Regions from separate parts of the Kitasatospora sp. NPDC034035 genome, predicted to be linked through region 4. Evidence: riboswitches for the same ligand, from Rfam matches in the RefSeq annotation. Region 4 holds a riboswitch; each other region holds the start of a gene.

Region 1 (5,817 bases), on a different contig from region 4:
TACAGCGAGGGGGTGGCGACCCCGGCCCGGGCGGCGACGGCGGCCAGGGTGAGGGCGTCGGCGCCCTGTTCGTCGATGAGGGCGAGGGCGTGGTCGACGACCTGGTCGGGGGTCAGTCCTACGCGGGGCATGGTTTCGGCTTCTCCGTACGGAAGTCGGGCGACGGGTCGGGCCGGACGGCCGCTCGGTCGGGCGGCCGGGCCGGCGGTCAGGCGAGTTCGGCGAGGAAGGGCAGCAGGGCGTCCGTGGTGGCCTGCGGGTTGTCGGCCATCGGATAGTGCCCGGACCCCTCGATCATCGCCTTCCGCGCGCCGAGTGCCGCGACCTGCCGGTCGGCGACGAGTTCCGGCTTTGGGAAGTCGGGGTCCTTGCTGCCCATGACCACCAGCGCCGGGCACCGCACGGCGGCCGTCCAGCCGGCCGGCGACGAGTCCCCGGTGACGTATCCGCGGGTGGCGGTCTTGCGGCCCGGGGTGCGCAGGGCGGCGACCAGTCCGTCCACGTAGCCGTCGAAGTCGGCGGGCTTGGCGCCGGGGAAGGCCATCCGGCGCAGGTAGAAGCCCCAGAAGGCGGGCCAGTGGACGAGGGCCGCGCTCATCAGGCGGAGGGCGCCGCGCATCAGGGCGCCGGGCTGCGGGTTCTCGACGAAGGCGTCGATCAGGACGATCCCGGCGATCCGCTCCGGGGCGTCCCCGGCGGCCTTGACGACCGTCGCGCCGGTGTAGGAGTTCCCGGCGAGGACGGCGCGTTCGATGCCGAGGTGGTCGAGCAGGGCGAGGACGTCGCCGGCGATGGCGGCGGGGCCGTAGTCGTCCCAGGCGATGGAGGATTCGCCGAAGCCGCGCAGGTCCATGGTGACGACGCGGTGGCCGGCGGCGACGAGCAGCGGGCGCAGGTGCCGGTACGCGGCCCGGCTGTCGAGCATTCCGGGGAGCAGGACGACGGGGGTGCCGTCGCCCTGTCGGGTGTCGTCGAAGGCGATCCGCCCGCCGGGGACGGTCAGGTACTGGGTGTCCGGGCTGATGGGGGCGTTCATGGTGGGCCTCCTCGGTCCTTCGCTGCGACATCGGCGCTGCTGCCGATAGCCATAAAGCTAAGGCTAATAGCCTTAGCCGTCAAGCCCTCGGCCGAAGAGAGTCTCGAAGGAACTGTCGAAGAGGGCGTCGACGGGAGAGGGGAAGGCTGGCTCGCCTCAGATCCCCTCGGGCTTGAACGGGTCGTGCTCGCTGAGCAGCTTCTCCAGTCGGGCCTGGTCGACCCGGCTGACGATCTCGTTCGACTCGTGCCGGTCCCGGATCACCTTCGCCAGGGTGAAGGAGGAGGTGACCGTGTAGAGGAGGCCGATCCCGAGGAATGCCCGAGTCCACCCGCCGACCGGCAGGTAGGCGATCCCGACGGCGAGGGCGGTGCCCGACAGGGCGAAGGAGAGGATGGCCTGGATGTAGTACGCGGCCGTCGTGCGGTTCTGCATCGGTGCGCTCATGGCGCCAGGATGCGGCCGCCCGGCCGGGCCGCACATGAGTAGGAGTACTCAGATGGGGTGCTCGCATGAGGGGTCGTTCGTTGACGTCCGATCACTCGCTCCACTGCCGTCCCGGACGGATGGCTTGGAATCAGAGCGTCCTAGGATTAACGTTTGATAACGCAGCGCGGTCGTCAACGCCGTTCCCAGACGGCACCGTGCGCCGTCGCCTAATCCCGCCGACCGGCCTCCGGGCAGGTCAGGGAGCCGGGGAACCATGTTCCTTGGGGTGAATCGGCGGGGCCCCGGCCCGGCCGTAGGAGACCTTCCTGCTCCGAACCCGTCAGCTAACCCGGTAGGCGCGAAGGAAGGAAAGGAGCGCGCCTCCGTGGCGTCGACGCACACCCCGGCACACCCGGCCGGCCCCGCAGCCGGTACCCAGCTCCTCGACCACCCCGGCGTGGACGGGCCCGAGGCCCTCGGCCCGGAGGCCGAGGCCAACCGGCACCGGATGCCGCGTCAGACCCGCGGCGCCTCCCCGCTGCTCGGCGTCACCGCCGTCGCCGCCACCCTCGGTGCCACCGGCTTCGCCTCGGCCACCCCGGCCGTCGCGCCCGCCATCGAGGCCCCCGACGAGACCCCGGTCGCGCTCGCCGCCGACCCCGGCCTCGCGCTCGCCGCCCGCATCCAGCAGCAGGCCGACAGCCAGCGCACCGCCGCCGAGGAGGGTGCCCGCGTGCAGGCCGCGCAGGAGGCCGAGGCCAAGGCCGCCGCCAAGGAGGCGGAGGCCAAGGCCGCCGCGACGGAGGCGGAGGCCAAGCGCGCCGCCGCCCTCACCCTCCCGGTGAAGGACTACCGGCTCTCCGCCCACTACGGCCAGAGCGCCCGCTACTGGGCCAACCTGCACACCGGCCTGGACTTCGCCGCCGACACCGGCACCCCGGTGTACGCGCTCGGCCAGGGCACCATCACCTCGGCCGGCTGGTCCGGCTCGTACGGCTACCGGATCGTCGAGACCCTGCCCGACGGCACCGAGATCTGGTACTGCCACCTCTCCTCGATCATCAAGGGCTCCGGCGGCGTCGCCTCCGGCCAGCAGATCGGCAAGGTCGGCGCGACCGGCAACGTCACCGGCCCGCACCTGCACCTGGAGGTGCGCCCCGGCGGCGGCGCCCCGGTCGACCCGGAGCCCTGGCTCCAGCAGCACGGCCTCAACCCGTAACGGACACCCGAAAGCCCCCGGTCGCACGCTCGGTTCGAGCGGCCGGGGGCTTTTCGCGGCGTCTCACTCCTCCGCGGGCAACTGCGCCACGTACGCGTCGATCTCCTCCTGGCCGGGCTCCGGCGCCAGCTCGGGGAACTCCGCCACCAGCAGCCGCGGCAGCCCCGGCACCGTCCACTCCCCGAACAGGTCGAGCGCCGCGTCGACCGCCGCCTCCTCGAACTGCCCGAAGTCACCGGCCAGCTCGTCCGGCATCGGCCGCCCGAGCGCGGTCAGCTCGGCCAGGTTGCGGTAGCTGCGCCGCATCAGGCCCTGCTCCAGCAGCCGCCGCGCGCCGTCCGTGGCCATGCCGACCGACAGCACCCGGCCCGGTCCCCAGCCCCGCTCGTCCGGCTCGTCCAGCCAGCCGGCCGGCACCAGCGACTCGTACGCGGCCAGCCGCTCCTCCTCCGGGAGCTCGCCGAAGCCGGTCAGCCAGTCCCGCACCGCCGCCTCGTCCGCGACGTCCACCCCGTACGCGTGCAGCAGCAGCGCGTACAGCCGGGGCCAGGTCACCAGGTCGGCGCGGCGCAGCAGCCCGGCCGCGACCTCGCCCTGCCACTCGGCCTCCGCGTGCAGCCGCTCCTGGCGCTTGGCGTTGAGCCGCCGGACCGCCCGCTGGTGGTCGATCAGCAACCGGACCGCGTCGCCGTACGCGAGCGGGTCCTCCTCGGGGGTGGGTTGGACGTACAGGTGGAGCCGCTCGTACAGCAGGTGCTCCACCGCGTCGGAGGTCAGTTCGGGCCAGCCGTCGTGCATCCTGCCCTCGCCCAGCTCCAGCAGCGCCAGCACCGCGCGCAGCGGCGCCTCGGCCACCGGCGTGCGGCCCTGCTCGGCCGCCCAGGCGAGCAGGTCGGCGGCCCTGGTGCGCGGGGCGAGTCGCAGGTCTTCGTCGTTCATAGTCCGAACGGTAGCCTCCGGGGGCCGGTAGGGTCGGCCGCCATGGTCCCCGTACGACTCACCGGCCCCCGGCTGGCCATCCGCGAGTACCACCACACCGACGGCGACGTGGACGCGCTGCACGCCCTGTTCGGCGACCCGGAGGTCACCCGCCACCTGCCGTTCGAGCCGTACGACCGCGAGACCTGCGCCGACCAGATCGAGCTCTACCTGGAGGAGGCGATGGCCGACGAGCGGGACACCTACCGGCTCGCCGTCACCAGGCTCGCCGACGCCGAGGACCCGCAGGACGCGACCCCGATCGGACACGCCGCACTCACCCTCGGGAAGCACCGCGCCGCCGACCTAGGCTGCGTCCTCGGCCGCGATTTCCGGGGCCGAGGCCACGCGGGCGAGATCACCGGCCTGCTCTGCGACTTCGCCTTCCACACCCTGGACCTGCACCGGCTGACGGCCTCGGCCGACGTGGGCAACACGGCCTCCGCCAAGGTGCTCACCCGACTCGGGTTCCGGCTGGAGGGGCGGGCCCGGCACGACCGGCTCGAGAACGGCGTCCGCTCCGACTCGCACCTCTTCGCGCTGCTCGTCGACGAGTGGCCGGGCCCGACCGGCTGAACCCCCACGGCGCACCCGTGTGGCCAGGGAGACCGGCGGGCCGGCGGACCGGGGGCCGGGGGCCGGGGGCCGGGGGGTTAACCCCACCCCCGATCCGCCAGGCCTCCGGATGCCGCCGCGACCTGCGGTTCGGCCAGACTGGACGACGTCAGCGAGCACGAACGACCGTCAGTACGAGGGGCCGGGGGCCGGAACATGAGCAGCAGCCGAAGCACACGGGACCACGAGTGGGACGTCCTGGACGGTCACGGCGACGACCCGCGCCCCGCCCGGGCCCACCGGACCGGACAGCCGCCCGCCTTCTGGACGGCGCCGTTCTCCGCGCACTACTACCGCGAGGTCGGCTACGTGCTCAGCGGCCTGCCGGTGGCGATCGCCGGCTTCGCCGTCGCGATCACCCTGTTCTGCCTCGGCCTCGGCACCTTCGTCACCGCCCTCGGCCTGCCCGTGCTGGCCGGCCTGACCATCGCCGCCCGGGGCTTCGGCCGACTGGAGCGGGCCCGGGCGCGGGGCATGCTGGCCCTGGACGTTCCCGGCCCGAAGCCGGTGCGCCCGGTCCGCCCGGGCAACTGGGGCGCGATCACCGCGCGGCTGGCGGACGGGGCGGGCTGGAAGGCCGCGCTGTACCAGGTGGTGATGTTCCCCTGGGCGATCTTCAGCTTCACCATGACCCTGGTGTTCCTGCTGCTCGGCTGGGCGATGGCGCTCTACCCGGTCTACCACTGGGTCTTCCCGACCTACACCGGCTGGCGCGGGTACCAGCTGTTCGACTACACCGACGGCCACCACGTCCGGCACGTCTACTACGTCGAGGGGATGTGGCAGATCGCCGGGTTCTCGCTGGTCGGGGTGGTGCTGGTCTTCCTCACCGCGCAGCTCGTCCGCGGCCTGACCAACGTCAACCGGGCCGCCGCCCAGGGCCTGCTCGGCCGCTGACCAGGCGCTGACCGTCCGGCCCCGACTCGGTCCCGGCCCCGTTCGCACTCCGGATGCGGACGGGGCCGCCGCGTGTTCGGATGACCGCGTGGCCGCCCCAGGCATTCCCCCCGAACCCCCGGACGTCCTGGTCACCTCCCGCCCGCTGGACGAGTACTGCGCCCTGTTCGACCTCACCCGGGCCCAGCTCGCCGCCCTCCCCGGGCCGCTGCTGGACTGCCCCGGCGGCGCGGCCGGCCTGGCCGCCGAGGCGCGCGCGCTGGGCTGCCGGGTGATCGCCGCCGACCCGGCGTACGCCCTGCCGCTGCCGGTGGTCGCGGACCGCGCCCGGGCCGCCCGGGCGGCGATGGCCGTCGCGATGGCCGCCCGCCCGCACCTCTACCCCGCGCCCCGCCCGCACCGGCCCGAGCGCTACCTGCGCAGCTGGGACCGCGCCCGCCGGCTGTTCGCCGCCGACTCCGCCGCGCACCCGCAGCGGTACGTGGCCGCCGCGCTGCCCCGGCTGCCCTTCGCGGACGGCACCTTCGCCCTCACCCTGAGCGGCTACCTGCTCTTCGCCTACCCCGAACTCTTCGGCCCCGAGCACCAGTTGGCCGCCCTGACCGAGCTGGTCCGGGTCACCTCCTTGGGCGGCGAGGTCCGC
Region 2 (5,817 bases), on a different contig from region 4:
CGGCCGGCCGCCCCGCTCGGCGGTGTGGTCGGGGGCCGCGAGCGCCATGCGGCCAAGCATCCCTCCGGGCGCCGCAGGTGACACGGCGGTTTACGGCAGGTGGACTAGCCCCGCTATTCCGCTGACCGGTGGTCGCGATGGTTGCCCCAGGCAATAGGCTTGGGGCGGGCAATCCCGCCTCCCGCCGCCGATGCCGGGGCTCCGGGGGGAGCGCCTGGCCCACGCAGGGACCACCCGAGAGGACCCCCCGATGACCGTCCCCGCCCTGACCGCCGAGACGCGCTGGCGCTGCACGCTGTGCGGCAACCTCACCCGGTTCGATGTCACCCGCAGCGCGCGGGTCACCGAGTTCCTGCACTTCGACCTGGCCGGCGACTCCAAGGTCGAGGAGACCGAGGTGCTGAGCGAGACCATCGAGTCGGTGCGCTGCCGCTGGTGCAACGCCGTGGACCAGGTCGAGCTGGTGGCCCGCCCGGGTGCCGAGGGCGCGGAGGCCCCGACCGAGCAGGGCTGATCCCCGCCGGTGTGGTGGGCGGTGCGCCGCGCGCCCGTCCGCCGCACGGGACAATACAGACAAGACGCACGGAGCGTGACGACAGGGGGCGGTCGCGGCCGTACCCGCCGGAAACAGGATCGGAGCCGAGGACGTGGTGGACGCAGCGAAGGAGCCCGGCGAAGCGCAGGGGCTTCGGCCCGCTGCGCAGGAGCAGGTGCCGGACGCCGGGACGGGACCGGCGGAGAGCGCTGCGCCCGACACCCCAGACACCCCAGACACTCCAGACACCCCTGACACCTCTGAGTCCCCTGAGCCCTCCGAGTCCGCTGAGCCCGGGTCGGAGCACGTCGCCGAGAAGCTGGACCGGCCGCTGCCCGAGGGGGTGCGCCGACGCGTGGTCGGGCTGGCCTCGGACGCGCTGGGCGGACTGCCGCCGGGCGAGCTCCCGCAGAGCCTGCGTCAGTACGTGAAGTTCACCCCCGCGCGGCGCGCCAAGTACGCGGCCACCGCGCTGGCGGCCGCGCTGGAGGCGGAGCCGGCGTTCCGGGTGCGGATAGCGGAGCGGCTGCGGCTGGGGCAGCCGGACCTGGTGAGGGCGCTGGAGTCGGGCAGTGTCCCGGGCGCCGCCGATCCGATGGACGTCGCCGCCGCCGCCTACCTGGTGCGTTCGGCGGGCTGGAGCCGGCTGGTCGCCGAGGTCGGCGAGGAGGTCGAGCGGGCAGGCGCCGAGGACGCGGCCGCGGAGGCGGCCCGGCTCGCGGAGAAGCTGCAGGCCGAGCTGGCCGAGGTGCGGGCCGCCGCACGGGCGGACCTGGAGCGGCAGCGCGCGGAGTTCGAGGGCGTCCGGCGGGAGGCCGAGTCGCTGCGCAAGAAGGTGCGGTCGCTGGAGAGTGACACCCGCCGGGCGCAGGCCGAGGCGCGCCGCCTGGCCGGGGAGCTGGAGGCCGCGAAGGCGCAGGGCGCGGCCGAGCGCAGTGCGGCCGAGACCGAGGCGCGGCGGCTCAAGCACCGGGTCTCCGAGCTGGAGAACGCCGCCGAGCAGGGCCGCCGGTCGGCTCGCGAGGGACGCAGCGTCGAGGACATGCGGCTGCGGCTGCTGCTGGACACCGTGCTGCAGTCGGCCCAGGGGCTGCAGCGGGAGCTGGCGCTGCCGGTCTCCCAGATCCGCCCGGCGGACCTGGTGGAGGCGGTGGTGCCGGGGGCGGCCTCGCCGCACGACGTGGCGCGGCGCGGGCTGGCCGAGGACGACCCGGCGCTGCTGGACCAGCTGCTGGCGATCCCGCAGGTGCACCTGGTGGTGGACGGCTACAACGTGACCAAGACCGGCTATCCGACGCTGCCGCTGGAGCAGCAGCGGATCCGGTTGCTGGGCGGGCTGGCGATGCTGGCCCAGCGCACCCAGGCGGAGGTCACCTGTGTGTTCGACGGGCAGGACCTGGACGTTCCGGTGATCATGGCACCGCCGCGCGGGGTCCGGGTACGGTTCAGCCGGACCGGGGAGACCGCGGACGAGCTGATTCGCCGTCTGGTGCGGGCCGAGCCGCAGGGCCGTCCGGTGGTGGTGGTCTCCGCCGACCGGGAGGTCGCGGAGGGCGTGCGGAAGGCGGGCGCGCGCCCGGTCGCCTCGGTGCTGCTGCTGAACCGGCTGGCCCGGCCCTGAGCGCGGGCCGCGTAGGATGACTCCTGGTCAGCCTTGGGTCCGTGGTGGTGTGCGGGTCCGGTGAAGTCGGTGTGGGAAACAGAGTTCACGCCTTCGGGGGAGTGGCAAAGCGGATAGATCCGCACTAGGGTCTGGCGTCAAACCTATTTTCCGGAATCTCATCCAATCGGGTGAGTCCGTTGGAAGAAGGAGCCGGTCCCTTGGCCTCCCACCGCCGTCCCAAGCAGCCGAGCCGCGCGCGGGTCTCCGTGCTCACCGCGGCCGCTGCGACCGCGGTCGCACTCTCCGCCCAGGTAGCCGCGCACGCCGCGCCGCAGCCGAACAAAACGGACGTCAAGGCGCAGATCGACCAACTCCAGCAAGAGCAGGAGCAGGCGGCAGAGAAGTACAACGGCGCCACGGAGCGGGCCACGCAGCTGCGCAAGCAGGCCGACCAGCTGCAGGACCAGGTGGCCCGCGGCCAGGAGCAGATGACCCAGCTGCAGGCCGGCCTGGCCGAGGTGGCGGGCGAGCAGTACCGCACCGGCGGCATCGACCCGTCCGTCCAGCTGATGCTCTCCTCCGACCCGTCCGGCTACCTGGAGAAGGCCTCCACCGTCCAGCAGGCCAGCACCACCCAGGCGGAGGCGCTCAAGGGGCTGCTGGACCAGCAGCGCCGGCTGGACCAGGAGAAGACCGAGGCGGCCGCCGTGCTGGCCTCGCTCGACACCACCACCAAGGACCTGAACCAGGCCAAGGCGGACGTCAACACCAAGCTGAAGGCCGCCCAGGACCTGATGAACTCGCTGAGCGCCGCCGAGCGCACCGCGCTGAAGGCCCAGCAGGCGCAGGACGACCGGGCCTCGCGCGGCAGCGACCGGGTCGACCTGAGCAGCCTGCCGCCGGCCAGTGGCTACGCGGCCGTGGCCCTCGCCAAGGCGATGAGCAAGCAGGGCTCGCCGTACGTGTGGGGCGCCACCGGGTCGAGCACCTTCGACTGCTCGGGCCTGATGGTCTGGTCGTACGGCCAGGCCGGCGTCTCGCTGCCGCGCACCTCGCAGGAGCAGGGCCACTACGGCACCGCGGTGCCCGGACTGGCGGCGGCTCAGCCGGGCGACCTGGTCATCTACGGCCCCGACATGCACCACGTCGCGATGTACATCGGCAACGGCATGGTGGTCCACGCGCCGCACACCGGTGACGTGGTGAAGGTGATGAAGGCCGACGCGATGCCGATCAACACCATCCGCCGGGTCTGACGGCCCGACACGCCGAAGGGGTTCGCCCGAGCCCTGTGATCCGCGCCACCCCCGATCGGGGGTGGCGTTCGGGTTTTCGACCGTTTCGCGAGTATCGGGTGAGACCTGATCAGCCTTGCGTGGGGCGGCGGTTACCATCGGTCATTTTCACAAAAGAACTTGGGTAATCTTCCGTCTTTTTTCTGACAAGGATTTGAACCGATCACGGTTCAGTTACTAGGGTCATGCACCGAGCCATCGCAGTGTCGATCACCCAGCCGGGGTGGCGGCGGTGGCTACCGTCGAGTTCGCGAGGCAGCGGGGCAGGTCGAAGCGACTGCCCGACAGGGGAGCCCAGTAGTCGGGGGTGCTGCGCAGCGGAGCCGGGGAACCACGTTCCTCCGGGGTGAATCGGCGCCAGGTCGGCCGCTGGAACGGCCGTGAGGCGTCGTAGGGCATGCTTCCGGCCCGAACCCGTCAGCTCACCCGGTAGGCGGACGTAGGAAGAAGGAGCCCGCCTTCGTGGCGTCCCATCGTCGTCCCAAGCCAGCCGGCCGCGCCCGTGTCTCGATCCTGACCGGTGTCGCCGCCGCAGCCGTCGCCCTCTCCGCGCAGTCCGGCGCCCACGCCGACCCGCAGCCGACCAAGGACCAGGTCAAGGAGCAGGTCGACCAGCTCAACGAGCAGGCCGAGGTGGCGACCGAGCAGTACAACGCCGCCCAGGAGAAGCAGCAGACGCTGGAGAAGCAGGTCTCCGGCCTGCAGGACCAGGTGGCCCGTCAGCAGGACCAGGTGACCGACCTGCAGGGCGGCCTGGCCGAGATCGCCGGGGAGCAGTACCGCAACGGCGGCATATCCCCGACCGTGCAGCTGATGTTCTCGTCCAGCCCGGACAGCTTCCTCAACCAGGCCGGTGCGCTGAACCAGGCCGGCGACACCCAGAAGAACCAGCTGAAGGTGCTCCAGGAGCAGCAGCGCAAGCTCGACCAGGACCGCACCGAGGCCCAGGGCAAGCTCGCCGAGCTGGAGTCGACCACCCAGCAGCTGAAGGCCTCCAAGGACGAGGTCCAGAACAAGCTGAAGGCCGCCCAGGACCTGCTCAACACCCTGACCGAGCAGGAGCGCCAGGCGCTGCGCGCGGCCGAGGAGAAGGCCGCCGCCGACGCCAAGGCCCAGGCCGACGCCGCGGTGAAGGCCCAGCAGGCCGCCGACCGCGCCTCCCGCGACAACAGCCGCACCGACCTCTCCGCGGGCTCGGCCCCGGCCCCGGCCTCGCCGGTCGCCAAGCCGGTCGCCCCCGGCAGCTCGCGCGGTGCAGCCGCGCTCTCCGCCGCCGCCTCCAAGGTCGGCAGCCCGTACGTGTGGGGCGCCACCGGCGCGTCCTCCTTCGACTGCTCCGGCCTGATGGTCTGGGCGTTCAACCAGGTCGGCGTCTCGCTGCCGCGCACCTCGCAGGAGCAGGCGCACGCCGGCACCCGGATCGGCAGCGACCTGTCCCAGGCCCAGCCCGGCGACCTGCTGATCTTCTTCGGGGACGCCCACCACGTCGGCATCTACGCCGGCAACGGCCAGGTGCTGCACGCGCCCAAGCCGGGTGCCTCGGTCCGCTACGAGGCCGTCACCAACATGCCGCTGACCAGCATCGTGCGGGTCTGATCCGTACTCGGCGCTTCCAGGCCCGGTCTTCCTCCACGGAAGGCCGGGCCTGCGGCTTTTTCGGCGGCTCGGGCTGATGTCCGATTACGGGTCAAATATTCGGGTCCGGAGGGGTTTGGACTCGCTTGCCCGGACTCGCTAACGTCTGCCACCGGACTCCCGCTCGACGACCGCCCGCAGTGGGGCGGCGGCGGGGCCGCGCCGCAGGATTGGAGCCGCTGCCACCATGCCCGTGCACCGCCGTTCCCAACTGCTCGTCCGTGCGCTGGTGCTGACGGCGGCGGCCACCACCGCGCTCGGCATGGCGACCGGCGGCAGCGCCCACGCCGCCCCCGGCAGCCCGGACCCGGCCGACCGCAAGGACGTCAAGACACAGGTCGAGCAGCTCTACGACGAGGCCGAGCAGGCTTCGGAGAGGTACAACGCGGCCCAGGAGGCCCAGCGGCGGCTCCAGGGGGAGACCACGATCCTGCAGGGCGAGATCGCCGTCGCCCAGGACCAGCTCAACGAGCTGCGCGGCGACCTGGCGACCGTGGCCGGGGCCGAGTACCGCGGCGGCGGGATGACCCAGACCGCCCGGCTGATGCTGTCCCCCGACCCGGAGGACTACCTCGCCCGCGCCCGAACCATGGGCCAGGCGACGCAGCGGCAGCAGGAGACGCTGCACGAGCTGGTCACCCGCCAGCGCCGGCTCGACCAACGGCGCGCCGAGGCCGCCGGCAAGCTCGCCGAGCTGGACCAGACCCGCCGCTCGCTCGCCGACAGCAAGCAGCAGATCCAGCAGCGGC
Region 3 (5,817 bases), on a different contig from region 4:
CGCCCTGCACAGCGCCGCCGTCTCCAAGGTGCTGCTGGCCGACCTGCCGCTGCCCGAGCGGCGCCGGGTGGTGGCCGGGATCGACTTCGCCCCGCACACCGAACGCACCCTCACCACGCCCGGGGCGCTGCTCGCCGAGCTGGAGAAGGTCGCCGCCCAGGGCTGGGCGCAGGACCACGCCGAGCACGAGGCCTTCATCAACTGCGTGGCCGCACCCGTCCGGGACGCCAGCGGGCGGGTCGTCGCCGCCGCCTCCATCTCCGTCCCGGACGTCGTCCTCCCGTACGAGCAGGTGCTGGACCTCCTCCCGCAGCTGGTCGCCACCGCCCGCGCGGTGTCGGCCGACTGCGGCCTCCTCGACCACAGTTGACGGATCATCAAGACAGTCCGAAGCAGCCGCCGAGAACTCCAAGGAGCAAAGAACCCCCATGTCCTCCGACAAGATCGAGATCCGCACCGACGGGGCCCCCGCCCCCGCCTGGATGTTCTCCCAGGGCGTCCGCAAGGGCCCGATCCTGCAGGTCTCCGGCCAGGGCCCGCAGGATCCCGCGACCGGCGAGTACCTCCACCGCGGCGACGTGAAGGCACAGACGCGGCGCACCCTGGAGAACGTCAAGGCCATCGTCGAGGCCGGTGGCGCCACCATCGAGGACGTGGTGATGTTCCGCGTCTACCTCACCAAGCGCGCGGACTTCCCGTTGATGAACGAGGTCTACGCCGAGTTCATCGAGGAGAACGTCAAGCCCGGCGGCGTGAAGCCCTGCCGCACCACCGCCTTCGTCGAGCTGCCGCAGGAGCCGATGCTGGTCGAGATCGACGCCCAGGCCGTCGTCGCCTGACGATCCGGCCGACCCGAGGGCCCGGACGGCACGTCCGGGCCCTCGGCGTTCCCCGAGGCCTGCTTGCCACACTTCGCCAGCAACATTAGGTTAGGCTCACCTAACTATCTGGAGGTCCGTCCATGAGCCTGCCAACCGGCGACACCGAGGTGCCCGAGCCCACCACCGCCGAACGGATCCACAGCCTGCTCAGCACGACCTCCTCGCTCGCCGTCCGCGCCCTGGGCGAGCAGCACGACCTGGACGGCCCGGTCTCCGCCCACGGCTCCCGCCTGCGGCTGCGCGCCCCGCTGGACACCCCGCTCACCGTGGCCGCGGCCCACGCCGCCGAGGGCCTCGCCGTCATCCTCGATGTCACCGACGTCGCCCCCGTCGCCGTCCGCGACCGCGTCCGCGCCCGCCTCACCCTGGCCGGCCGGCTGCACCTGGCCCACCTCGCCGACGACGGCCTCAGCGTCCACCTGCGGGTGGACGTCGCCCACGCCGTCCTCGCCACCCCGTACGGCACCGGCGCGGTCACCGCCGCCGACCTCGCCCTCGCCGCCCCCGACCCGATGGCCCGCCACGAGGCGGCGATGCTCACCCACTTCGCCGACGACCACGCCGACGCACTCGAGGTCCTTTCCCGCCTGCTCGACCCGGTGCTGCTCGCCCGGAACCCGGACGTCCGCCCGCTCGCCCTGGACCGCCACGGCCTGGTGCTGCGCCTGGACCACCCCGACGGCCACCGCGACGTCCGCCTGGTCTTCCCCGAACCGGCCCGCGACACCGAGGACTTGGGCCACCGGATGCACGACCTGCTGGCCGCCGCCCGGTACGGTCAGCCGGCCCACCGCAGCTGAGTCGCCGGCTCACCGCCCGGCCGCGTCCTCCTCACGTACCGCCCGGACCACCACCGGCGCACCGCGAACGCCACCCCGACCCCGCCCCGACCCCGCCCCGAAAACGAACCGCCGACCCCGAAAACGGCAGCGGCCGGCCCGGCTCGCGAGGAAGTGAATCCCGCGAGCCGGGCCGGCCTGGGCGTGTCCCGCGCCCATGTCCACTGCACGGCGATCACCCGGTCGAGCGGTCACCCGACATGACCATCCCGGAGGATCGATTCGCTCCGCAGCAGCGGTGGTTCCTGAAACCCCGACAGGGTCAGAGCGCGACGCCGTGCGCGCGCAGGTAGGCGACCGGGTCGATGTCCGAGCCGTACTCCGGGCCGGTGCGGATCTCGAAGTGCAGGTGCGGGCCGGTCACGTTGCCGGTGGCGCCGGAGAGGCCGAGCTGCTGGCCGACGGTGACGGTCTGACCGATCTTCACACCGATCACGGAGAGGTGCGCGTACTCGGCGTAGTGGCCGTCGGCGAGCTTGATCTCGACCTCGTTGCCGTAGGCGCCGCCGTTGCCGGCCTTGACCACGACACCGTTGGCGACGGCGCGCAGCGGGGTGCCGGTGGAGGCCACGAAGTCCTGGCCGGTGTGGTGGCCGGAGGCCCACATCGAGCCGGCCACGCCGTAGGCCTCGCCGAGCACCGGGTGGGCCAGCGGCGCGACGAAGCCGGAGGCGGCGGCGACCGGAGCGGCGGTCACGGCCTGGGCCGGAGCGGCGGTCTGAACCTGGGTCTGCACCTGGGCGGCCGGCTTGGCGGCCTCGGTCTTGACCTGGACCTGGGCCTGCGGCTTGGCGGCCGAAGCGGCCTGGGTGACCGGAGCGGCCGGCTTGGCGGGCTTGGCCGGGGCGACGTCCGCGGACGGCGCGGCAGCGTGGCCGGCGATCGCGAACTGCTGGCCCGGGAAGATCAGGTTCGGGTTGGCGCCGACGACCGAGCGGTTCTGCTCGTACAGCGCGTGCCAGCCGCCCTCGACGTGCTTGGCGTCGGCGATCTTGGACAGGGTGTCGCCGCTGACGACGCGGTAGCTCTCGTGCGCGGCGGCCGGAGCGGCCTGGGCCGGCGCGGCCTGAGCCGGCGCGGCGTCGACGGCGGTGGTGGAGGCGGCGGCCTGCGGGGCCGGGGCGACCGGGGCGGTGTGGGCCTGGGCGCTCATCGCGGTGACGAGCGGGAGGGCGAAGGAGACACCGGTGACGGCGGTGGCGATGCCGATGCGGGCGGCGCGGGGCAGGGCGATACGACGAGCCTGAGCAGGCATGGAAGTTTCCTCTCCGACGCCTGCGAGGTGAGCTGTCGGGTTCGGGCTGGAGTTGCCCGGCCGCATGCGCGGCTTCACCCCAAGCCGGCCCTGGACGCCGCGCCCTGAGGCACGAACTTCCGGTCCGGCGACTTACCTGTGGGTCCCCCGCTCCTGCCGTACAGAGTTCAGTTCGAACCACCGGGAAGCGGCAGGACTCGGCGTTCCACCCGGTGGATCCGTCCGGACTGGCCGGGCGGTCGCTGAACTAAAACCCATCCGTTCGGGTGAAGCAATGTCGATCTCTTGAATCGGCAACCATCCCCCGGGGTGCGGTGACTCTCCGGATGATCCGCTGCACGGTGCGTACGCGATCCATTCACCCCGCGCCACTGATCCACGACCGTGCGCCGACATCGACGGCACTGCGCGGTCGTCCGCTCACGCACCGCACACCACCGACACACCCGCCGGTGACCCTTGTCACGCGGGCCTCACGGGGAGCAGGATCGGGCCGTGGCCACTTCCGAGGCCGGCACCCTGCGCCTGGGCACCGCGCAGGGTCGCTGGGTACTACTGGCGACGGTGCTCGGCTCCAGCATGGCGATGCTGGACGGCACCGTGGTGAACGTCGCCCTGCCCCGCATCGGCGCCGACCTCGGCGCCTCCCTGGCGTCCCTTCAGTGGACGCTGAACGGCTATCTGCTCACCCTGGCGGGCCTGATCCTGCTCGGCGGCGCGCTCGGCGACCGGTACGGAAGGCGCCGGGTCTTCCTCATCGGCGTGGTCTGGTTCGCCGCCGCCTCCGCGGCCTGCGCCGCCGCGCCGAACATCCAGGTGCTGATCGCCGCCCGCGCCGTCCAGGGCATCGGCGGGGCGCTGCTCACCCCCGGCTCGCTCGCCATGCTCCAAGCCGTCTTCGACCCTGACGACCGCTCGGCCGCGGTCGGGCTGTGGTCGGGCCTCGGCGGCGTGTCGGCCGCGGTCGGCCCCTTCCTCGGCGGCTGGCTGGTGGACGGCCCGGGCTGGCGCTGGATCTTCCTGCTGAACCTGCCGCTCGCGGCCGCCGTGATCACGGTCACCACGCGGTACGTGCCGGAGAGCCGGGACGAGAGCGCCACCGGCCGCTTCGACGTGCTCGGCGCGGTGCTCGCCGCGTTCGCCCTCGGCGCGATCACCTACGCGCTGACCGCCGCCGGGGAGGGCGTGTCCGCCGTGGTCTGGGTCAGCGGGTTGATCGGTGTGGTGCTCGGCGTCGCCTTCGTGGCCGTCGAGCGCCGCGCGCCCGATCCGATGCTGCCGCTCGGCCTGTTCTCCTCCCGGCTGTTCACCGCCGTGAACCTGGTCACCCTCTGCGTGTACGCGGCGTTCAGCGGCGTCTTCTTCCTGCTGGTGGTGCAGCTGCAGATCGTCGCCGGGTTCTCGCCGCTGGTCTCGGGCTTCGCGCTGGTGCCGATCACGGTGCTGATGCTGGGGCTGTCGGCGCGCGCCGGGCGCCTCGGCAAGCGGATCGGCCCGCGGATCCCGCTCACCGTCGGCCCGCTGCTGTGCGCCGCCGGGGTGCTGCTGATGCTGCGCATCGGCCCGGGCTCCTCCTACTGGGCGGACGTGCTGCCCGCCGTCACGGTGATGGGCTGCGGCATGACGCTGCTGGTCGCGCCGCTGACGGCCACCGTGCTGGCGGCCGTCGAGGTCCGGCACGCGGGCATCGCGAGCGGGGTGAACAACGCCGCCGCCCGCGCGGCCGGCCTGCTCGCGGTGGCCGCCCTCCCGGCCCTGGCCGGACTGAGCGGCGACGCCTACCGGGTGCCGTCCGCGGTCGACTCCGCCTTCCACACCGCGATGCTGATCTGCGCGGGTCTGCTGGCCGGCGGCGGGCTGATCGCCTTCGCCACCGTCCGGGGCAACGTCCTCGCCCCCGAGGACCACCTGGTGGCCGAGCCGGACTGCGCGTGGACCTGCGGCACCACCCCGCCGCTCGACCCGGGCCACGTCCACACGCACGAGGGCCCCGTCACCGGTCCGGTGGCGGGGCCCTCGCCCGACAGCTGACGAGTGGTCAGAGGATGTCGGCGGGCACGTACTTGGCGGCCTCCGGGTAGGCGGCCGCGACGGCCTCCACCTGACGGACCACCTCGGCGACCTGGGCACCGGCCGCACCGGTGAAGGAGAGCTTGTCGGCCAGCAGCGCGTCCAGCGCGGCCCGGTCCAGCGGGATCCGCTCGTCGGCGGCCAGGCGGTCGAGCAGCTCGTTCTCCCGGGCGCCCGCGCGCATCGCCAGCGCGGAGGCGACGGCGTGCTCCTTGATGACCTCGTGCCCGGTCTCCCGGCCGACGCCCGCGCGCACCGCGCCCATCAGCACCTTGGTGGTGGCGAGGAACGGCAGGTAGCGGTCCAGCTCGGCCTCGACCACGGCGGGGAAGGCGCCGAACTCGTCGAGGACGGTCAGGAAGGTCTCCAGCAGGCCGTCGAAGGCGAAGAAGGCGTCCGGCAGCGCGACCCGGCGCACCACCGAGCAGGAGACGTCGCCCTCGTTCCACTGGTCGCCGGCCAGCTCGCCGGTCATCGAGGCGTAGCCGCGCAGGATGACGGCCAGGCCGTTGACGCGCTCGCAGGAGCGGGTGTTCATCTTGTGCGGCATCGCGGAGGAGCCGACCTGGCCCTCCTTGAAGCCCTCGGTGACGAGCTCGTGGCCGGCCATCAGGCGGATGGTCTTGGCCAGGCTGGACGGCGCGGCGGCCAGCTGGACGAGCGCGGTGAGCACCTCGAAGTCCAGCGAGCGCGGGTAGACCTGGCCGACGCTGGTCAGCACGTTGTCGAAGCCGAGGTGCGCGGCGACCCGGCGCTCCAGCTCGGCCAGCTT
Region 4 (5,817 bases):
GCCAATAGTGCGACTGCACGTGAATCGACTCTTGCATCTGCAGTGAGCGCACACCACCATGGTGCACGTGCACCTGCACATCCCTGGCAATCCCGCGGGCTCCGCGTCGACCCCACGCGCGACTCCGTGCACCGGTCCGACGGCGTCCCCCCGCGCCATCGGGCGGCCGAGTGCGCGCGCGTCTGGTCGAGGGGGCGGCCGAGCGGCCGAGCGAGTCGGAGGTGACCGGCATGACCCCGGCGGGTCCAGCCGTGTCCGCCCCCTTATGGGAGGAGCTCTTCATGAGCACCGGTACGGCTTTGGCGGTTGACCCCCATGTGGTCACCTGTACGCTCGCTCCTCGCTTCGAAGCCGTCAGAACCGCGCGCGACTTCGCCCGGACCACGCTCCGGCGCTGGAGCCTGCCGGAGCTGTTCGACGACGTCGCGCTGGTGGCCTCGGAACTCGTGACGAACGCGCTCCGGCATGCGATCGGCGCACGGCCCGACCCTGCGGGCGGCGCCCAGGGCGAGTACGACTTTCCCACACGGGCGACCCCGGACGGGCGGCTGCCGATCCGAATAAGCCTGGTGCACCGCGCACCCCAGGTGGTCTGCGCGGTGAGCGACCCGAGTAGCATCGGCCCGGTGGCCAGGGAAGCGGACTTCGTCGCCGAATCCGGCCGCGGGCTGCACCTGGTGGAGTCCTTCAGCCGCTCCTGGGGCTGGCACCCGCTGGGCAGCGGCAAGGTGGTCTGGGCCATGTTCGAGGCGGAGCCGGCGGGCGGCACGCTCGACGGACACCCGGAGATCGGCGGACACCCGGAGATCGGCGGGCACGCGGAGATCGGTGCACGCTCGGCGCTCGACGCGCTCGGCGGACCGGTCGACGTCGGTGGACGGCACCGGCGCTCGGCCTAGCGCCGAGCGGCGCGTGGCCGGTCGAACAGCGGGCCGAGGGCCCGCTCCCATGCCAGCTCGGACGTCGGGCAGGGCGTCGGGTACGGCAGCCGGCCGAGTGGCCGGTCGAGGGAAGCCCCGGGAGGACCACGCCCCGGGCCCTTCCGCCAGGCCCCGTCGGCGGTTCGCCCCGGCCGGTGGCCGGGAAGGCAACAGCGGAGAAGACGGCAGGAAAGTCAAAGGCCGTCGTGGTGTCGGCACCCACGACGGCCCCCCGATGGTGAAGCACGGCAGCCGGTCAGACCGCCAGGTGGTCGAACTCCCCGTCCTTGGCCCCCAACAGCAGGGCGGCGATCTCGGCCCGGGTGTAGATGAGCGCCGGACCGTCCGGGAAGCGCGAGTTGCGCATCGCCACATCACCGCCCGGCAGGGCCGCGAACTCGACGCAGTTGCCCTGGGAGTTGCTGTGCCGGCTCTTCTGCCAGACCACCCCCGTGAGATCGGCCGCGGCCATCCCGTTGTGGGTGTCGTACGAGCCGTGCGTGTCCTGCGAGTCGTGCGAGTCGTGCATAGAAATCTCCCGAAGAGCTCCGGAGTTGTCGTCCAGCGCGGCGCCCCCGGCACCGCCGAACGAACGGACCGGCCCCGTACCGGCCCGGCACAACGCCTCACTTGACGCGATGATAGCTGCAGTGCACGTGCATCAGCACGGGACGTTGCAGGTGCACGAGGCCTTTTACCCGCGGCCCCGAACTCTTCACGGGGTCTCCCCTGACGGTACGTAAACGGACATAGTCGACTGAATCACCGGAGCCGCGATAACCCGCCGTGAGCGGCTCCCCGCTGAATGTTGATCTTCGAATGCCGGGAGTCGCGCCACCGTGACCCTCCGTCAGACGACCTCCGGACTGTGAGACATCTCACGCACCACAGTCGCAACGCCGCACCACGTGGGGCACGTCAAAGCAATGGCCCGTGCTCGCACGGGGGTTGGGTGAGGAATGTCCGGATTGTGGGCAAACCACCCGTACCGGCACGGCGGCCACACCGGGTCCGCACCGCGACCGCGCCAAACCCGTACGGCAGCCGACTGCAGGCCGGACGGGCCGATGTCCTACGATCTCCGGCATGAGCACCGCAGCCATTCCGGGCGCGCCACTGCCCGTCCGCACTCCAGGCTCCCGTGCGCGGGGGCGCCACCGTCGTCCCGAGCGCCCCGCGATCCCGGCCAACGCGCCGGCCCTGGTGCTCGCCGTGCCCGCGACCGCCGGGCCCGAGTCCCGCTCGGTCGTCGAGGAGCTGCTCTCCATCGTCCGCAGCGAGCAGAACGGCGTCCAGGCCGCGGTCGGCTACCTCCCCGGCGACTACGCCGAGGGCGCCGGCGGCGAGGACCGCACCGTCGCCGAGCTCCTGGCCATGGCCGCCGAGGCCGGGCTGCCGACGCCCGTCCTGGTGCCGCTGGTGCCCGGTCCGCACGGTTTCCTGGCCGAACTCCACGCGCTCGCCGCCGAGTACGGCGCGCCGGTCACCGACGCGCTGGGCCCGCACCCGCTGCTCGCCGAGGCCGTGCACGTGCGACTCTCCGAGGCGGGGCTGGCCCGCGCCGACCGGGCCCGGCTGTTCGCCATCGCGACCGCCGCGGACGGCGTGGTCCTGACCACCGTCGGCGGCGAGGACGCCGCCGCCGCAGCCGGCATCACCGGCGTACTGCTGGCCGCCCGACTGGCCGTCCCGGTCGTCGCCGCCGCGCTCGACGTGCCCGGCTCGGTGGCCGCGGCCGTCAACCACCTCAAGGAGTCCGGCTCGCAGCGCCCGGCGCTGGCCCCGCTGGTGATCGGGCCGGAGGCCGACTCCGAGCTGCTCGCCACGGCCGCCGAGGAGACCGGCTGCCCGTCGGCGGCGCCGCTGGGCGCGTACCCGACCGTCGGCCAGCTGATCGCCTCCACCTACCTGGCCGCGCTGCCCACGCCGTCCCCGGAGGAGCTGGCGCAGGCCGAGGCGGAGGCGGCGGCCGCCGCCGAGGCCGAGGGGGTCGTGGAGGGCGCCCGGCGCGCTCACGCGGCCGCCGAGGCGCCTGCCGGACAGTAAGGACACCACGCGCCGGTCGGCGCGCACACAGGGCCCGGAACGGCTTGCGTTCCGGGCCCTTCGCTTTGCCTCTCTCGTTGCCCCTCCTGTTGCCTCTCCTGCTGCCCCTCCTGCTGCTTTCCTGTGCCGTACGGGAGTTACAGGAGTTAAGCGAGCAATGAAGGGAATGTCCGTTCTGGCGCCATTTGCAAGGAAATGGTGAGCGCACTCTCCGGCGCTCGAATCGCGGCCACCCCCCTGGCTCGGACGGCGCGCCGCTTCGCGCTTCAACACACCGTCACGTCACTCCTGAGGCGAAGACAGTTGTGGGCATCCGCAACAGCATTGCCGAAAAACGATCATTTACGATCATGATTACCTGACATTTTGGCAGTTCCCACTAAACCGTGATGCGCGTCACAGCTATTTGCAGTTTGAACTTAAGTCTGCTTAACGTGCTCCCCGTTCGTGGCCACACGGACCCAGTTCATCCGCAACGCCGAGTCCTGCCGTCGGATGTCCTGGAAGCGCGAAAACGCACCACGGCAGGAGCGGGGGACCCACAGGTAAGTCGCCCCGGACCGTTCCCCGGAACGTCCAGGGCTAGGGGTGAAGCCGCGCTCACGCGCGGCCGGGCAACTCCAGCCCGAATCCGACAGCTCACCTCGCAGGCGTGGGAGAGGACCGCGTCTTCATGCTGCCCACCAACGGCACCCGTCTGTCCAGCCGCACCCGCCGCGTGATCGCCGCCATCGGCGTCGCGGGCGTCGGCCTCACCGTCCCGTGCCTCGTCTCCGGCACCGCCTCCGCGGCCTCCGTCGCCACCTGGGACAAGGTCGCCCAGTGCGAGAGCACCGGCAACTGGAGCATCAACACCGGCAACGGCTTCTACGGCGGCCTCCAGTTCACCCAGAGCACCTGGTCCGCCTTCGGCGGCACCGCCTACGCCGCGCGCGCCGACCTGGCCACCAAGGACCAGCAGATCGCCGTCGCCGAGAAGGTCCTCGCCTCGCAGGGCCCCGGCGCCTGGCCGGTGTGCTCGGTCCAGGCCGGCCTCACCAAGGGTGGCGCCCCGGCGTCCGTCGACACCTCGACCGCCGCCAAGCCCGCCGCGCCCGCCGCCCCGGTCGCCAAGCCCGCCGCCAAGCCGGCGCAGACCCAGGCCCCGGCCGCCAAGCCGGCCGCGCCCGCCCAGGACGCTGCCCAGGCCGCCACCGACTCCGCCACCGGCAACTGGACGCAGAAGCACCAGCAGCAGGCCCAGAGCGGCGACTACACCGTGGTCGAGGGCGACTGGCTGTCCTCGATCGCCGACAAGCACAACGTCCAGGGCGGCTGGCAGCGGCTGTACGACCTCAACCGCAGCACCCTGACCGACGGTCCGAACACCATCTACCCGGGCCAGCACCTGTCCTTCGGCGACGGCGGCCAGGCCCAGCAGTCGGCCTCCACCGACCAGTCCGCCTCCTCGGACAAGTCCGGCTCGGACTTCACCTGGTTCAACCGCTCGCAGAAGTCCGGTCAGTCCGCGAACGGCGGTGCCGTGAACGCCAAGCCGGCGGCCCAGACCCAGACCCCGGCCGCCCAGCCGGCCGCCCAGGCGCAGACCCAGGCCCCGGCCCAGGCCGCCACCGGCAGCATGGCCGCCGCGGTCGCCTTCGCCGAGTCCAAGGTCGGCCAGGCCTACGTCTACGGCGGCACCGGCAACGGCGGCTGGGACTGCTCCGGCCTGACCCAGGCCGCGCTGCGCGCCGCGGGCATCTCCGTCCCGCGCGTCGCCGCCGACCAGGCCGCCGCCAGCACCCACGTCTCGCTGGACAGCCTGCAGCCGGGCGACCTGCTGTTCTGGTCCAACAACGGCCAGGACTCGGGCGTCTACCACGTCGCGATCTACGTCGGCGGCGGCAAGTACGTCGAGGCCGCCAACCCGAGCTCGGGCGTGCGCGAGCAGACCGTCGCCAACTGGGCCCCGGACTTCGCCGGCCGGGTCTGAGCACGGCGAACGGCTGACAGCCGACGGATTTCGACTGACGGACAACAGATAACAGATAACAGATTTCAACATCTGTCAGCTGTCAGTCGTCCTCCGAACGCTGACCACCCGCCACCCCCGGGGAGAGTCTGGTCGCTCCTCCCCGGGGGTTCCGGCGTATCCCCGTGGTGAAACCCCGCCCCAACGGGCAAGCTGCTGCTCCGCACCCGAGGAGGAGTCACATGGCCCAGGTCACCGTCACCATCGACGCGAACCTCGCGATCGACGCGATGATGCTCTCCGGTACCACGAACCCGCAGGACGCCGTCGAACTGGTCCTGCGCGACTACCTGGCCCGCGGCCGCCGCACCGAGACCCGTACCGGCGACGCGGCCGACGGCCGACGCCTCACCGCCGACCGTCCCACCGCCCAGGAGGGCTGACCCGGCGCACGCCGAAGGGCCCCGGAGAGCAACTGCCCTCCGGGGCCCTTCCCTTGCCCCTACGGCCGACGCTCAGCGCGCGCAGGCCCCGGTGGACCCGCGCATCACCAGCTCCGGCTGGAACATGAACTCGCCGCGCTGGGCCGCGTTTCCGCTGACCTCCTCCAGCAGCGCGTCCACCGCCGCCGTGGCCATCGCCTCGACCGGCTGGCGGATCGTGGTCAACGGCGGCTCGGTGAAGGCGATCAGCGGCGAGTCGTCGAAGCCGACCACCGACACGTCCTGCGGCACCGACAGCCCGCGCTGGCGCACCGCCCGGATCGCCCCGAGCGCCATCATGTCGCTCCCGCAGACGATCGCCGTGCAGCCCTTGTCGAGCAGCGCGCCGGCTGCCGCGTGTCCGCCCTCCACGCTGAACAGCGTGTGGTGGACGAGGTTCTCGGCCTCCTCCTGGGTG

Evidence for each region. A riboswitch is a leader RNA that binds a small molecule or an ion and turns the genes downstream of it on or off. The one in region 4 is predicted to bind cyclic di-AMP.
Region 1: another riboswitch for cyclic di-AMP. It lies ahead of ACZ52J_RS04765 (M23 family metallopeptidase); the one in region 4 lies ahead of ACZ52J_RS18400 (transglycosylase family protein).
Region 2: another riboswitch for cyclic di-AMP. It lies ahead of ACZ52J_RS23865 (C40 family peptidase); the one in region 4 lies ahead of ACZ52J_RS18400 (transglycosylase family protein).
Region 3: another riboswitch for cyclic di-AMP. It lies ahead of ACZ52J_RS30365 (M23 family metallopeptidase); the one in region 4 lies ahead of ACZ52J_RS18400 (transglycosylase family protein).

Annotation. Positions count from the first base shown of each region.
Region 1 covers NZ_JBVISA010000002.1:422,474-428,290, forward strand. Annotated here, with positions in the region: gene ACZ52J_RS04750 (TetR/AcrR family transcriptional regulator) at 1-131, opposite strand, end outside; gene ACZ52J_RS04755 (alpha/beta fold hydrolase) at 209-1,036, opposite strand; gene ACZ52J_RS04760 (YiaA/YiaB family inner membrane protein) at 1,193-1,483, opposite strand; cyclic di-AMP (ydaO/yuaA leader) riboswitch at 1,680-1,838, shown strand; gene ACZ52J_RS04765 (M23 family metallopeptidase) at 1,851-2,684, shown strand; gene ACZ52J_RS04770 (hypothetical protein) at 2,748-3,623, opposite strand; gene ACZ52J_RS04775 (GNAT family N-acetyltransferase) at 3,666-4,238, shown strand; gene ACZ52J_RS04780 (sensor domain-containing protein) at 4,434-5,174, shown strand; gene ACZ52J_RS04785 (hypothetical protein) at 5,263-5,817, shown strand, end outside.
Region 2 covers NZ_JBVISA010000017.1:82,625-88,441, reverse strand. Annotated here, with positions in the region: gene ACZ52J_RS23885 (rhomboid family intramembrane serine protease) at 1-48, opposite strand, end outside; gene ACZ52J_RS23880 (hypothetical protein) at 251-514, shown strand; gene ACZ52J_RS23875 (NYN domain-containing protein) at 855-2,156, shown strand; gene ACZ52J_RS23870 (C40 family peptidase) at 2,357-3,394, shown strand; cyclic di-AMP (ydaO/yuaA leader) riboswitch at 3,732-3,885, shown strand; gene ACZ52J_RS23865 (C40 family peptidase) at 3,896-5,029, shown strand; gene ACZ52J_RS23860 (C40 family peptidase) at 5,256-5,817, shown strand, end outside.
Region 3 covers NZ_JBVISA010000026.1:35,112-40,928, reverse strand. Annotated here, with positions in the region: gene ACZ52J_RS30380 (IclR family transcriptional regulator) at 1-370, shown strand, start outside; gene ACZ52J_RS30375 (RidA family protein) at 429-839, shown strand; gene ACZ52J_RS30370 (DUF2470 domain-containing protein) at 962-1,681, shown strand; gene ACZ52J_RS30365 (M23 family metallopeptidase) at 1,983-2,975, opposite strand; cyclic di-AMP (ydaO/yuaA leader) riboswitch at 2,978-3,158, opposite strand; gene ACZ52J_RS30360 (DHA2 family efflux MFS transporter permease subunit) at 3,471-5,006, shown strand; gene purB (adenylosuccinate lyase) at 5,014-5,817, opposite strand, start outside.
Region 4 covers NZ_JBVISA010000011.1:257,983-263,799, reverse strand. Annotated here, with positions in the region: partial or broken gene ACZ52J_RS18415 (ATP-binding protein) at 282-752, shown strand; gene ACZ52J_RS18410 (DUF397 domain-containing protein) at 1,177-1,449, opposite strand; gene ACZ52J_RS18405 (sirohydrochlorin chelatase family protein) at 2,007-2,966, shown strand; cyclic di-AMP (ydaO/yuaA leader) riboswitch at 3,464-3,632, shown strand; gene ACZ52J_RS18400 (transglycosylase family protein) at 3,640-4,938, shown strand; gene ACZ52J_RS18395 (hypothetical protein) at 5,160-5,360, shown strand; gene ACZ52J_RS18390 (LacI family DNA-binding transcriptional regulator) at 5,433-5,817, opposite strand, start outside.